Regions from separate parts of the Polaromonas aquatica genome, predicted to be linked through region 1. Evidence: predicted binding sites of a transcription regulator. Region 1 holds the regulator's gene; the other holds the start of a gene.
The links. Region 1 encodes FNR, which switches genes on or off when oxygen is low (the NO sensors DNR and NnrR bind a similar motif). Its sites were predicted from a motif close to TTGATNNNNATCAA; they were not measured.

Region 1 (7,166 bases):
TACGACTGGAACATCATGTTGATCGGCCGCTCGTAGGGCGGCATCGAGGCGATATCCACGCCATCCAGCACCACCGCGCCCGAGGTGGGTTTTTCGAACCCGGCCAGCATGCGCAGCAAAGTGGACTTGCCGCAGCCAGAGCTGCCCAGCAATGCAAAAATCTCGCCTTTGTTGATGGACAGCGAGACGTCATCAACGGCGGCGACGCCGTCGAAACGCTTGACCAGCTGCTCAGTCCGCAAAAAGCCGTCCACCGGCAACCCCCCTGTCACTCAGGCGCCTTTTTTGAACAGGGTGAAGACGTTGCTCATGGACTGGCGAGCTTCATTGCTGAAGCTCGCAGGCGGCACCATCTTCTGTAAATTCGCGGCATCAGGAAACACCGCCTGGTCCTTGACTATCTCGGGTTTGACGTTGGCCAGGCTGGCCTTGTTGGCCGTTGCGTAGCCCAGTTCATTGGTCAGCGACGCGGATACTTCTGGCCGCAGGAAGTAGTTGATAAAGGCCAGCGCATTATTGGGGTGTTTGGCGTCCTTGGGGATGGCCAGGTTGTCAAAGAAGATCAGCCCACCGGTACTGGGCAGCAGGGCTTCCACCTCGTTGCCGTTGTTGTTCTCCATGGCACGGCCGCGCGCGATGTTGATGTCACCGGCCCAACCCAGTGCAACGCAGGCCTTCCCGGCCGCCAGGTCGTCAATCATGGTGCTGGAGAACAGGCGGATATGCGGGCGCACCTTGGCGAGCATTTCACCGGCAGCCTTGTGGTCCTCAGGATCATTGGAATAGGCATTTTTGCCGAGATAGTGCATGGCCGGCGGAATCACCTCGGTCGGGGAATCAAGGTAGGCAATGCCGCAGGATTTGAGTTTGGCCGTGTACACCGGGTTGAAGACCAGTTCCCAGGCATTGCCCGGCATGGGCGTGTCACCCAGCGCCTTGGCCACTTTGGCCTTGTTGATGCCTACCGTGACAAAACTCCAGGCCCAGGGCACCAGATACGCATTCCCCGGGTCAATGGCGTCCAGCTTGCTCATGAGCGCTGGGTCCAGGTTGCCGTAGTTGGCCAGTTTGGTTTTGTCCAGCTTCTGCAGCAGCCCGGCGTCAATCTGCGGCTTGGCAAATACCGCGCCGGGCACCACGATGTCATAGCCCGTGTTGCCCGCCACCAGTTTGGCCTGCAGGGCTTCATTGTTTTCAAAGGTCTGGTAGTTGACCTTGATGCCCGCTTCTTTCTCGAAATTCGCCACCATGTCTTTGGCGATGTAGTCGGGCCAGTTGTAGATATTGAGAACTTTATCTTCGGCGTTGGCGACTACGGCAGGTGCACTGCCGGCCGTCGCCGGCGCCGCAGCTGCGGGTGCTTCATCCTTCTTGCCGCAAGCTACCAATGCGATGGCCGAGAACGCAAAACACCACAACTGCTTTTTCATAATGTCTTTTTAAATCCGTGAAGAATGTCAGAAAACAGACGCCCGGGGCTTTGTACTTCACCCGGGAAAACGGATTGTAAGAGCTATTTCTGGCCTTCTTGCGGCCACGTCCTGCTGTGTCGCCGCACGCGATTGGTGCATCTCTAAGGCGTCAGACACCAGGGTGCCGTGTTGTTCACCAGGCCCATCCACAGCGCGCCCAGGGAGGTCACGAACAGCGCCAGGCCGGCCAGCCGGATGGCCCACTGCCCCGAACCCTGCCCGCGCAGCCGAAGCCACAGCCATGGCCCGGCCATCAGGGAAACACCGCTGCCCAGGGCAAACAGTGCCATGACGGCAGCGCCTTCCTGCATGCTGCTGCCCAGCGCAGCCACCAGCAAGGCCGAGTAGAGCAAACCACAAGGCAGCAAGGACCACAATGCACCCAGCAGGATCGGCGCACCAAGCCCAGCCCTTCCGGTTTGGCCGCCCGCAATGGAACGCACCCGGCCCCAGACCGCGCGCGCAGAATCCTCAAGCCACGCAGGCTGGCGCGCCCGCCAGAGCAGCATCAGCCCCAGCAGGGCCGCAGCCACATGAAAAAGCGTCCAGACGGGCCTGAGGGCCGCGGAATGAATGCTGAGCCAGCCCAGCCCCTGCATTGATGCAGCAGCCAGGCCGCCCAGGGTGGAATACCCCACAACCCTGCCCGCCTGAAAACCCCAGATGGCCAGTGTGCTGGCCCCACCGCCAGCACGTCCCATACCCGCGCAAGCCGCACCGCACATCACCACGCAGTGAGGCCCTCCGGCAAGCCCCATCAGCAAGGCCGTGGCTAGAAGGGTCGCAGACATCAAATGATTTTCGAAAACCTGGCGCGGTTGCGGTCAGCCTGCAAATAGCGGTCAAACACCATGGCGACAGCGCGCACAAAAAACCAGCCCTGGGCACTTACCTCGATACCGGAATCACTCAAACGAACCAGTCCCTGATCGGCAAGCGCTGCGAGCGCCTCCATCTCTGCCGCAAAGTAACTCCGGAAATCAACCAGGTAAGCCAGCTCAATGGACTCAAACTGCAGTTGCCCCTGGCACATCAATGCCATGATGACGGCGCGCCTGAGCAGATCATCGCGCGACAGGGCCAGGCCGCGAACAACCGGCAGGCGCCCCTGATCGAGATGGTCGTAATACTCTTCCAGCGTCTTGGCATTCTGGCTGTAGGTGGCACCAACGCGGCCTATGGCGGAAACGCCCAGCGCAATCAGGTCGCAGTCGGGCTGGGTACTGTAGCCCTGGAAATTTCGGTGCAAGCGGCCCTGCCGTTTGGCAACAGCCAGCGCATCGCCGGGCAAGGCGAAATGATCCATGCCCACATAAACATAGCCGGCAGCGTCAAACGCCGCCAGTGAACGGGAAAACATGGCCATCTTGGCGGAGGCATCGGGCAATTCAGCCGTTGCAATGCGGCGCTGCGGCTTGAAACGTTCCGGCAGGTGCGCATAGGCATAAAGCGCAACCCGGTCAGGCCGCAATGCCGTCACTTGCTCAAGTGTCCGGTCAAATGATTCCGGCGTCTGCATGGGCAGGCCATAAATCAGGTCAACATTGATGGACTCAAAACCTTTCGAACGGGCAGCGTCAACCAGGCCGAACACCTGCTCCGCTGGCTGGACACGGTGCACTGCCCGCTGTACGGCCGGATCAAAATCCTGCACGCCAAAGCTCAGCCGGTTGAACCCCAGTTCGGCCAGCACTGCAAGCCGGGCCTCATCGACGGTTCGCGGATCAATTTCAATCGAATACTCACCACCCGGGGTAAATGAAAAACTGCGGCGCAACAGGGCCATCAATGCCCTGAGCTGCATGTCGTTCAGGAAAGTCGGCGTGCCTCCACCCAGATGCAGCTGGCTCACGACCTGACCAATACCTGCATGGGCCACTTGCAAATCGATTTCGCGGCCCAGGTAACGCAGGTATTCATCGGCCTTGCCGTGATGCCTGGTGATGATCTTGTTGCATGCGCAGTAGTAACACAGGGACTCGCAAAACGGAATGTGGACGTACAGGGACAGCGGCAACGCCATGGCTGCGGCGCCGCCATGGCGTTGCGACAGCGCCTGTGCATAGTCATCCGCAGCAAAGGCCTCGACAAAGCGGTCCGCTGTCGGATAGGAGGTATAACGCGGCCCGTTCAGGTCAAATCTGCGCAGCAGGTCGGGCGAAACAACACTCATGAACTGATTTCCTTGGAAGAATGCACACTGTGCCGCCAAATATCAGCCCTCGCCTTGACCTGTATCAAACCCTCCGCAGTCCCACATCGGCATAATCTGATCTACATCATGGATTCGTTGCGTTCGCGACGGATGCCGCCTCTTTCACGGAAAAACGACCTAAACACCAACCGGACTGTTCACACTGCCCCCAAATGCTCAAAGAAACCATCAAAGTAGCCTGTTCGAGTTGTAATCTGCGCGAACTGTGCATGCCTGTTGGCCTAAACACCCAGGAGCTGATCCGTGTTGACGAACTGGTGGCAACCCGGCGGACCGTCAAGCGCGGCGCGGCACTTTTCCACACGGGGGAAAAATTCACCTCGCTGTATGCCATTCGCAGCGGCTTCTTCAAAACCGGCATCACGACTGAAGACGGACGGGACCAGGTCACCGGCTTTCAGATGGCCGGTGAAATCATCGGCCTGGATGGCATCGTCAACGAGCAGCACACCTGCGATGCCGTGGCGCTTGAAGACGCCGAGGTGTGCGTGATGCCCTTCGACCGCATTGAGGAAATCTCAAGGGAGGTCAATGCCCTCCAGCACCACGTGCACAAGATCATGAGCCGGGAAATCGTGCGGGACCACGGCGTGATGCTGCTGCTCGGGAGCATGCGGGCCGAAGAGCGGCTGGCCGCCTTCCTGCTCAACCTGGTGCAGCGCCTGCAGGCACGTGGTTTTTCGAAATCCGAACTGGTGTTGCGCATGACACGCGAGGAAATCGGCAGCTACCTGGGCATGAAACTCGAAACCGTGAGCCGCACGTTTTCAAAATTTGCCGATGATGGCGTGATTGCGGTAAAGCAGCGCAACATCCACATCCTGGACGCCGATGCGCTAAAGCGCATTGTCAATGTGCCCCAGTGTCATTGATTGATGGCGTCAGGCTCGGCAAGCCATAACACCAGGCCATTGCTGATCACAGCGATAAACCAAAACATAAAAAAAGCCACCGTATAAACGCCCTTGCGGCTTGCCTGCAGCTCAAGGCCTGGCCAATGAATCTCGCCAGGGTCAATCATCGAAAAAACCAGCACTTCAAGCAGGCAGGCCGCCAAAAAGGCCGGCCAGATGATGAGTCCCCAGCGTTTGAGACCCTGGGCTTCAGGCTGGTCATGGTTTTTCATTGCTTTTTCCCCCGGTTGCGCTGTGGTTGCGGCCCGTCTGGGCCGGCTGCATCAGCGGTTTTGCCGCATTCACCTCCCGGCTGATCTCAAGCCCCTCACGGTAAGAGTCCTCTGATACAACGGCGTCCGGCCCCTGCATGATGTAGAACGCAGTGACGATACAGGCCAGCACCGCCGACAGCGGCCCGGCAATCACCATCCAGACATAGGGCTCTTTCCACCATGGGCGGACTTCAGGCGAATGCAGCATGTTTGCACTGTCTCTACTGGCGGGGTTCATGAAAAAGTCCTCCACAAGGATATTAGGAAAACACCTTAACGCGGTACCAGGAAAACCGATTTTTCGACGACTTCATCCTGCGAAGCGCCCTGCTTCGAAATCACAAAGGTAATGGGATGAGAGCCCGCAGCCACGGCATCGGGCGGCACCTGCACCCGCACCGGAACCCAGCGCGCACCGGCGGCGTCGACCACCACCTGCGCGTCGGACACAATCCGGGCTCCCGCCATCCCCTCCACCTTGAGCACATACTGCTGATCATGCTCGGTTGCATTCATGATCTGCAGGCCGTAAACATTTTCAATCTGACCCTGGCCCACCTGGCGGGCCATCGCGCCACGGTCGCGCACCACGTCCACCTTGAACGAAGGCCGAACCAGCAAGGCCCACAGCATCCCCGTACCGATGGCCACCAGCACCGCCGTGTACACAAGAACCCGGGGCCGCCGCACCCGGCGAAACATCGCGGAACGGGACAGTTTCTGGTCCATGCCGTTCTGTGTGCTGTAGCGGATCAGCCCGCGCGGGTAGTTCATTTTTTCCATGACACTGTCGCACACGTCGATGCAGGCCGAGCAGCTGATGCATTCATATTGCAGGCCATCACGAATGTCTATGCCCGTGGGGCAAACCTGCACGCACAGGCCGCAGTCAATGCAGTCTCCCAGACCTTTGGCGCGGTACTGGGCCAGTGCTTCGCTGCGCCGACGTGAGCCCCGGTGCTCGCCCCGCGCGCCGTCGTAGGTAACGATCAGCGTGTCGCGGTCAAACATCGCGCTCTGGAAGCGGGCATAAGGGCACATGTATTTGCACACCTGCTCGCGCATCCAGCCGGCATTGCCATAAGTCGCAAAGCCGTAGAAAAGCACCCAGAACAATTCCCACGGCCCCAGAGCCCAGCTTCCAACCGCGCCCAGCAGCTCGCGAATCGGCGTGAAATAACCGACAAACGTAAAGCCCGTCCACAAGCCAATCGTTATCCAGACCGCATGCTTGGCAGTCTTGCGGAAAATTTTGGCAATACTCCAGGGGCCCTTATCCAGGCGCATCCGGGCTATCCTGTCACCTTCAATCCTGCGCTCCACCCACATGAAAATTTCGGTATAAACCGTTTGTGGGCAGGCGTAGCCACACCAAAGCCGGCCCGCCACCGCCGTGAACAGGAAGAGCGACAGCGCGCTGATAACCAGCAGGCCTGTCAGGTAAATCAGGTCCTGCGGGTAAAGCACCAGGTTGAAGATATAAAACCGGCGCGCCCCCAGATCAAACAGCATGGCCTGCCGATCGTTGATAGTCAGCCAGGGCAAGCCGTAAAACACCAGTTGCGTGGCCCAGACCATGGCCCAGCGCCATTGGTTAAACCAGCCCGAAACGCCTTTTGCGTAGATCTTCTTTTCTGACTGGTACAGCGACACGATGCCGGAGGAGTCATCTGCCGCGACTGCCGCATCCCGGCTACTCACGGCCGCTATCGGAATGACTGGCTGTCCCGGGGAAAATCTGTCTGAATGAGGTGCCACGCGACGCTGTATTTTCAGGGTTTAGGGGTGGCCGCAGGTGCAGGGAAACTGCTGCCGGAAAGGCTCAGCACATAGGCCGCCACCACATGGATCTGGTCAGCCGTCAGCTTGGGCGCCTGAGCCGGCATGACATTGGTTTTGCCGTTTTTGATCATGTTGACAATGGCGGCCTCCCCCCAGCCGTGTAGCCAGTAGTCATCCGTCAGATTTGGTGCGCCCAGGGTCTTGTTGCCCTTGCCGTCGATACCATGGCATGCAGCACAGGCCGAAAACCTGGCCTTGCCGCTGAATGCCTTGATTTCGTTGTGGGGACTGCCGGACAGCGACAGAACATAGTTGGCCAACTCGCTCATCTGGGCCTCCCCGCCTACGGCCTCTGCCATGGGCGGCATCACGCCGGTGCGGCCATTGGTCACTGTCTGCACGATGTGTGCGGCGCTGCGTTCGCCAAGCCAAGCCGTATTTGCGTTGGTCAGGTTGGGATAGGACTTGCTGCCCCGGGCGTCCGAGCCATGGCACTGCGCACAATTGTTCATGAACAGGCGCTCTCCCA
Region 2 (7,166 bases), on a different contig from region 1:
GCACGAAAGGGCGAGAGCGCCACCACGCAGACCACCTCGTCCGCCACGTCGCGCAGGCTCTCGGTGGTGTCCTGTGCACCGACAGGTGCGGCAACCGTCAGGTAAGCCGGGTGTTGTTTGCGTATGGCCTGCACTGCGGCGCGCATGGTGGAGCCCGTAGCCAGCCCGTCGTCCACCACAATCACGTGGCGCCCGCGCACAGGTACCGCTGGGCGCTTTCTTCGATAGAGCAGCTCGCGTCGCTCGAGCTCGGCGCGTTCTCGTGCAATCACCTTGCTCAGTGCTTCCGGCCCCATGACCTCATTGGCCAGTGAATTCATGACGCACACGCCGCCACTGGCTATGGCGCCTATAGCGTATTCCTCATTTCCCGGGAGGCCGAGTTTGCGCACCACAAAAATGTCCATTGGAGCCCGGAGCGCTCGCGCAACTTCAAAGCCTACGGCCACGCCGCCGCGTGGCAGGGCCAGCACCAATAGGCCCGCCTTATTGCGATGACTTTCGAGCTGTTCCGCGAGTACGCGGCCTGCGTGATGGCGATCACGAAAAGGGGCATGACTGGTGGTCATGGCGCGTGCTTCAATCTGGTCAGGTATGTGCTGAACCATGCTGCGGCCAACTCCGCGACCTGATCCAGTGCGCCTGCTTCGCCGAAGAGGTGGGTGGCACCGGGTACGATGGCCAGGCTTTTTTTGCAGCGCAGGCGCCGGTGCGCTTCTTCGTTGATTTCAACCACGCCGTGATCGGCGCCACCGACAATCAGCAAGGTAGGCGCGGTGATGGCGTCAAGCACGGCGTTTCCCGCAAGGTCCGGCCGCCCACCGCGCGACACAACGGCCAATATGCCGTTCCCCAGGCGCGCCGCCGCTATCAGGGCTGCCGCACTTCCCGTGCTGGCGCCAAAGTAGCCCATCGCAGCATGCTGCAACTGCGCCTGGCTTGCCGCCCACAGCGTGGCGTCCTGCAGCCGTAAAGTTAACCGTTCGATATCGAAACGGTATTCACCAGTCTGCAGGTCGGCTTGTTCCTCCCCGGCTGTCAGCAAGTCAAGGAGCAGGGTGGCGATACTTGCATGCTGAAGACGCCTGGCAACCTGGCGGTTGCGGGCGCTGTGCCGCCCACTGCCGCTTCCGTGGGCAAAAAGCACCAGTGCTTCAAATGTGGGGGGCAGCAACAAGTCGCCATAGAGCACGGCATCCCGCGAGGGGATGCGCAACTCTATCGCTGGAGCTTCGTAAGCTGAATTGCTCATGCCGCATTTCCTCTCTTTCAGAGAAATCCTACCGCTGGGCGCGCCCGCGCAGCATTTCCAGCGTCTGGTACAGGGCGGGCTTGTTTCCCTCCCAGTCGTTGCAGAACATGGGGACTCGAGCTGGAGTTGCCTTTTCTGCCTTCCTTGAATGACAAGCCACTCAGGTTAGCGAGTGCCGGAATTTCCTGCCTGATCTGGATCAAGGAAATCTGAATCAAGACCCCGGCTATGTTGTTGCTGGCAGGATAGGTATGTGAAGCTGGTTTGCGATTTCTCAAATGCGTCTGGCCGCATGGACAGGAGAATCTGCATGTCCGCAGGTTGGGTCGGTTGCGGACGTTATTTTTGACCGGCTCCGGAGATGCCATCATGTATCAAAAAATTCTGGTTCCACTGGATGGCAGCCCTGCTGCAGAGCGGGGGCTGCACGAAGCAATCAAGCTGGCGACGGGCCAAAAAACAAGCTTGTATCTGCTGCACGTGGTAAACGATTTCGCGATGCTTGTGGAAATGTCCGCGGTCGTGAACTACCAGGAGATGTTGGAGCGCTCTCGTCAGTATGGCGAGGACCTGCTGGGCAAGGCGAAGGGCGCGGCGGCCAAGGCAGGCGTGCCAGCCGAGACACTGTTGCGTGAAGCCACGAACAAACGCATAGCCGAGGTAATCAACGATGAGGCGGTCAAGGCCGGTTGTGGGTTGATCGTTATGGGCACACACGGTCGCCGCGGGTTTAGCCGCTTGGCCATGGGTAGCGACGCTGAGTTGGTCGTGCGTTCCAGTCCGGTGCCGGTATTGCTTGTACGAATGGAGACCCCGACATCATGAAAACTGTCCTCTTGATGTGGCTGAAGCACTATACGCCGTGAAGGAATTCCCTCTTGCAACAACACTGCGTATTGCCGCAGTAACGGGTGAAATGATGCCGTTCTGTGGAACCTGGACGGAGACCTTCGCTTATTCCCTAGTCGCTATCGTCTGAAGCCGTACCGCGGATGACCAGAACCGGTACAGGTGCCAGTCTCAATATCTGCTCTGCGCCGCTGCCCAACAGCACACGCCCAATGCCCCGCCGGCCATGAGAGCCGACAACAACCAGGTCGGCATTCCAGAGCTTGGCTGCCTCGGCCACTGCCTCGCCCAGACGCTTACCAGGATCGTCGCACAGCACCTGGCTTGCCGCCACGCCGGCCGATTGGCTTACGGCCATGGCATCGGCCAAAATCTTGGCTCCACCTTCACGCATCATGCCGACAAGGTCGGCGGGGTAGTATCCATAAGGATCTATTCCGCCCAGATAGGCCATTTCATTTACCGCATGTAGCAGGCGCACGCTGGCGCCGGTTTCGCGTGCCATCTGCAAACCGGCGACAAGCGCCTTGGTCGAGGTTTGGCTGCCATCCACAGGAATCAGAATTCGTTTGAACATGATCGGTACTCCGGTTTGAACTTGCACTGCTGACAGTATTGCCCGTTCCAAACGGTGCCGTGTTGAGGTGTATCAAGCCATGGGTGCGCTGAAATGGACGGCGTCGTGAATTTTTGGGCTGCTTTTTGTGTTCAGTCCTGAAAAAATCAACGCCGGGTGATCAAGCACATCTATGAATACGTCTGGATATTCCGATTGAGGACACAAGATGTCACTTGAATTGGTTCATGCGTCTTCTGCGATTCGCATGACAACGCGCCCCTCGATGTCACCATGACGAATTCGATCGAAAACTGCATTGATGTTGTCCAGCCTGTCTTCGCTGCGTACCGTACGAATCCTGCCTTCGCCAGCGAACTCGAGCGCCTCCTGCAGGTCTTTTCTCGTGCCCACGATTGAGCCGCGTACCGTCTTCGCATTCAGTACCACATCGAAGATCGGCATCGCGAAGTCGCCTGGCGGCAGGCCTACCAGCGACATGGTGCCGCGTTTGTGCAACATGCCCAGCGCTTGCGAGAAGGCAGAGCGCGAGACGGCTGTCACCAGTACGCCGTGAGCACCTCGCAACGTGTGTTGCAGTTCCTTGGCCGGATCTTGCCGGACTGCGTTGATGACCATGTCGGCGCCCAGACTGGTCGCCAGTTATAGCTTGTTGTCGTCGATATCCACGGCGACGACATGAAAACCCATGGCCTTGGCGTACTGCACGGCGAAATGCCCAAGCCCGCCGATTCCGGAGATTGCCACCCAGTCGCCGGGTTTGCAGTCCAGAACCTTAAGCCCCTTGTAGACCGTCACGTCTGCACACAGGACTGGGGGCGATGTCGGTGAATCCGATGTTGGCCGGCAGATGCCCGACGTAGCCTGGATCGGCCAGCACATACTCGGCATAGGCGCCGTTGACGGTGTAGCCGATCATCTGTTGTGCGTCGCACAGTGTTTCCCATCCAGTGAGGCAGTGTTCACAGTAACCGCAGGCCGTATGCAGCCAGGGCACGCCGACACGGTCACCTTCCTTGACGTATTTGACACCCGCGCCTACGGCGGCAACATGCCCGACACCTTCATGGCCAGGAATGAAGGGGAGAGCGGGCTTGACCGGCCAGTCGCCCTCGGTGGCATGCAGGTCGGTGTGGCAAACGCCAGAGGCGACCACCTTGACGAGCACCTGGCCTGGCGGCACCTCGGGTACCGGCACTTCCTCGATCTGCAAGGGCTGTCCAAAGGCATGGACGACGGCAGCTTTCATCATACGCATGGCGGGCTCCTCAAAAATTGGGTAGAAATGAGCATGCGTTGGCCTTGGCATGCTCGCGACTACAATTGGAAAAACGCAATTCGTGCAGTTCGTTCTCCACATGATTCAGCGCATTGAGATGCTGATCGAGGCCGGCAGTCATTCCTTCAGCGAGAGCGGCACCGAGATCGCCTACTATGTCGATTTCCTGATCGAAATAGGCGCTGATAAGGCCTATATGCTCACGTGTCACACAGCGGAGAAAAGCGGCATCGGAACGAACGACCACGTGGAAGGCCGGTTTGCCTTCTCCGCTGCGAAAGAGGCTGCCGTCTGACAAGGCGAGCGAGAAGGGCGTGCGGACACGTTCACCCGGTGCATCTACCAGGGGTTGTAGATTCATCTTGGGCTGACTTGTTCGTTTACAACATCGTCAGTCCTGGCCAGGCGAGCCATGCTTTCTCCGGCGCGCCACCGCAATTCAGCCCTGAAAATTCCGTCTGGCTTGCCTTGACCCCGACTGATCCCGGCATTCTCCCCAGCGGCACTTACGCCATGGTGCACTAACTGTTCTGGTTTCGCCCGCATCATGCCGATATGCTCAATGCCTGTGCTTTCGCGTATTGATGCGCCCGCGTTACCAAGCACCACGGCTAGCGGAAAAAAAGATGACTGCGAATCGAAGCTTCATGGTGGTATGCGGCATTTTTCTTCCTTGCCAGCGGCCTGATAGGTACAAGGCTAGAGGTATATCGATGGTGGTCGCTTGCGCAAGATCAAATAACTGCGCTGTCTCTGTGCGCCCAATCGACATCGTCGGCGATTGATGCAGCGCAAAGCTGGAAGGTCCGCACAGGCGTAAGGTCATCCATACCATTTCCATGCCTTAAGGACTTTTTATGCAGACGCCAAAGTCAATATTGCTACATCTCGACGGTTCTGTACGCGCTGCAGAGCGCGTCAAGGCCGCCTGTTGGCTCGCTGATGACTTCGACGCACAAGTCATCTGCATGTCTTGCACGATGTCTGCGCTGATGCGTTACCCCTTTGCTCTGGAGGGCGCTGCTCAAGCCATATCGATCATGCAGGAACTGGACAAGGAATGCCGTGACAAGGCGTTTGCAACCTTTGTGGCTGCTGGCGCCGGGTCACCGCGCCTCACATGGGCCGAGCCTTTGGCCGACGCACCCTGGGGCTTCGTTCGCCGTGCGCTGTATGCTGATTTGATGATTCTGGGTCAGCGCGACCCGGATGATCCGGCTGCCGGCGAGCTGCCGGCCGACTTCTTGCCGAGTTTGCTCGTCGATAGCGGGCGGCCTGCGCTGATACTGCCCTATGCCGGAGCGATCGCGCCCATCGGGCGTACGGTGCTGGTCGCATGGAAGGAGACGCGAGAAGCGGCCCGCGCAGTGTCGGCAGCATTGCCCTGGTTGCGAAATGCAAACCATGTACATGTCGTTTGCTACGGTGAGTCGGCTCGTGAGTCCCTTCATGCGCTGCACGGCTACCTCGAAGTGCAGGGCATATCCGCAACGCTGCATCCGGGCGGCCCAGAGCAGGGTGATGCCGGCAGCAATCTGCTGTCGATGGCCGCGGACCTGGGGTCGGATCTTCTTGTCATGGGTTGCTATGGCCATAGCCGGGCGCGCGAATGGGTTTGGGGCGGCGCGACGCACACCATCTTGCAATCCATGACGCTACCGGTGCTGATGTCGCACTGAGCGCAGTCCTTCCGTACAGCATGCGTTGAAGGTAAAAACCTCCTTTACCAGTGATTGAGCTGGACTCCCTGGTTCAACTGGCTTTGGACCATTCCAAGCGGCGCATCACGATTGCAGATATGGTCCACGCCTTGGGCGATGGTAGCCTGAAGATGCTGATTCTCTTTTTTGCCTTGCCCAACAGCGTTCCTACTCTTCCTGGCACGTCAACAATCCTTTGTTTGCCCCTGCTATTCCTGACCATGCAGATGGCTCTATGTCAGTCGCCCTGGATGCCAGCCTGGCTGGCCAGACAATCTCTATCAAGAAAGGATTTCGCCACGCTTGTCTTGCGTCTGAAGACGCTGTCGACACGAATCGACAGGATCTGCATCCCACGACTGGGAAGGTATGTGGGCTGCGGTGCCATACGGGTGGCAGGTTTTCTGGGTATATTGCTTTCCGCGGTGCTGGTATTGCCTTTGCCGTTGGTGAATGTACCTTGCGGCATCGCATTGGTGCTGCTTTCACTCGGTAACTTATATAAGGATGGCCTTTTTTCGATACTGGGTTTCATCACTGGATTCGCCTCGCTTGGACTGGCAGCAGGTGTCGTGATTTTCTCCTGGCGTATCGGTCACCAGATTCTGTTGTCCTGGCGTTTCTAGGCATCAGAAGGAGCCAGACCTGGGTCTTATTTATCCGCATGGGGGAGCAGTTCCATATAGCCAAGCCACCATATCGGGATCCATCGCCAGGCGTCTATACAAGGCATGGTTTTTACAACTCCATGTCCATTGCATGCAACAGGACAGCCTGCAGCACAAAGCGCCGTTTGTCGGCTTCCGGGTTGTCGTCTCCGAGACAGGCTGCGATTCCGGCCGTTGGGTGCATTGGCGATGAAAGACCGTCGAAGACAGGTACATCGGCCCCGTAGGCCAGTTGCCGAACGTAATCGGAAGGCAATCCAAGGCATTCCACCGCGTCGTATAGCCGGCCAAGCATGTATGCGATTTTCTGAACATCTTGCGGGACGGCAAGGTCAGACAGGTCCAGGTGTACGTGTGCGACTTGTGCCCCCAGTTCGGTGACCGCGAGCTGAAATAGTGCTTGTGGCGCGTCAGTCTCCGACGTATAAAGCAGCGCGAAATTCTGACCTCGTAGCAAAGGCGGCGCCAAACCGGTTAAGGCATAGCGCTGCAGTACGCGCGCATTGGAGAAGACCTTGCTCGTGTATTCAGGCGGCAGCCCCCGGAAACCGTCGCAGCCAATGTTGAGAAGTTGTGCATTCACGATGCGTCAGCTTAATAAGAGCAGCCGCAGTTCCCTTGACATGAATCAAATACGTGACCTGTCAAGCCACATCTGACACAAAGCATTGACACAGTGTTACCGAGTGATGCGCACCATTGTTATGGTCTTGCCCGGCGCCCCCTAGCATGGGCTTTGTCACTTCATATCACCCACACAGGAGTTTGAGATGCTTGTTTCTGTTGCTGCCATTCCCGCCCCGTTGAAGTCCTTCGCAACGGCTGCTTCTACCCGCGCAAC

Region 2: the regulator FNR is predicted to act here: its motif matches at 4,739-4,752, upstream of ACFQND_RS06930 (universal stress protein).

Annotation. Positions count from the first base shown of each region.
Region 1 is NZ_JBHSRS010000013.1:16,069-23,234, reverse strand. It holds gene ACFQND_RS04250 (ABC transporter ATP-binding protein) at 1-272, opposite strand, end outside; gene ACFQND_RS04245 (extracellular solute-binding protein) at 273-1,430, opposite strand; gene ACFQND_RS04240 (sulfite exporter TauE/SafE family protein) at 1,574-2,263, opposite strand; gene hemN (oxygen-independent coproporphyrinogen III oxidase) at 2,263-3,645, opposite strand; gene fnr (fumarate/nitrate reduction transcriptional regulator Fnr) at 3,840-4,559, shown strand; gene ACFQND_RS04225 (hypothetical protein) at 4,553-4,813, opposite strand; gene ACFQND_RS04220 (FixH family protein) at 4,800-5,093, opposite strand; gene ccoG (cytochrome c oxidase accessory protein CcoG) at 5,129-6,556, opposite strand; gene ccoP (cytochrome-c oxidase, cbb3-type subunit III) at 6,628-7,166, opposite strand, start outside.
Region 2 is NZ_JBHSRS010000015.1:116,870-124,035, forward strand. It holds gene ACFQND_RS06900 (phosphoribosyltransferase) at 1-569, opposite strand, end outside; gene ACFQND_RS06905 (dienelactone hydrolase family protein) at 566-1,252, opposite strand; gene ACFQND_RS06910 (universal stress protein) at 1,622-2,077, shown strand; gene ACFQND_RS06915 (universal stress protein) at 2,214-2,678, opposite strand; partial or broken gene ACFQND_RS06920 (zinc-dependent alcohol dehydrogenase) at 2,904-3,936, opposite strand; gene ACFQND_RS06925 (hypothetical protein) at 3,947-4,318, opposite strand; gene ACFQND_RS06930 (universal stress protein) at 4,815-5,636, shown strand; gene ACFQND_RS06935 (exopolysaccharide biosynthesis protein) at 5,687-6,283, shown strand; gene ACFQND_RS06940 (ornithine carbamoyltransferase) at 6,396-6,908, opposite strand.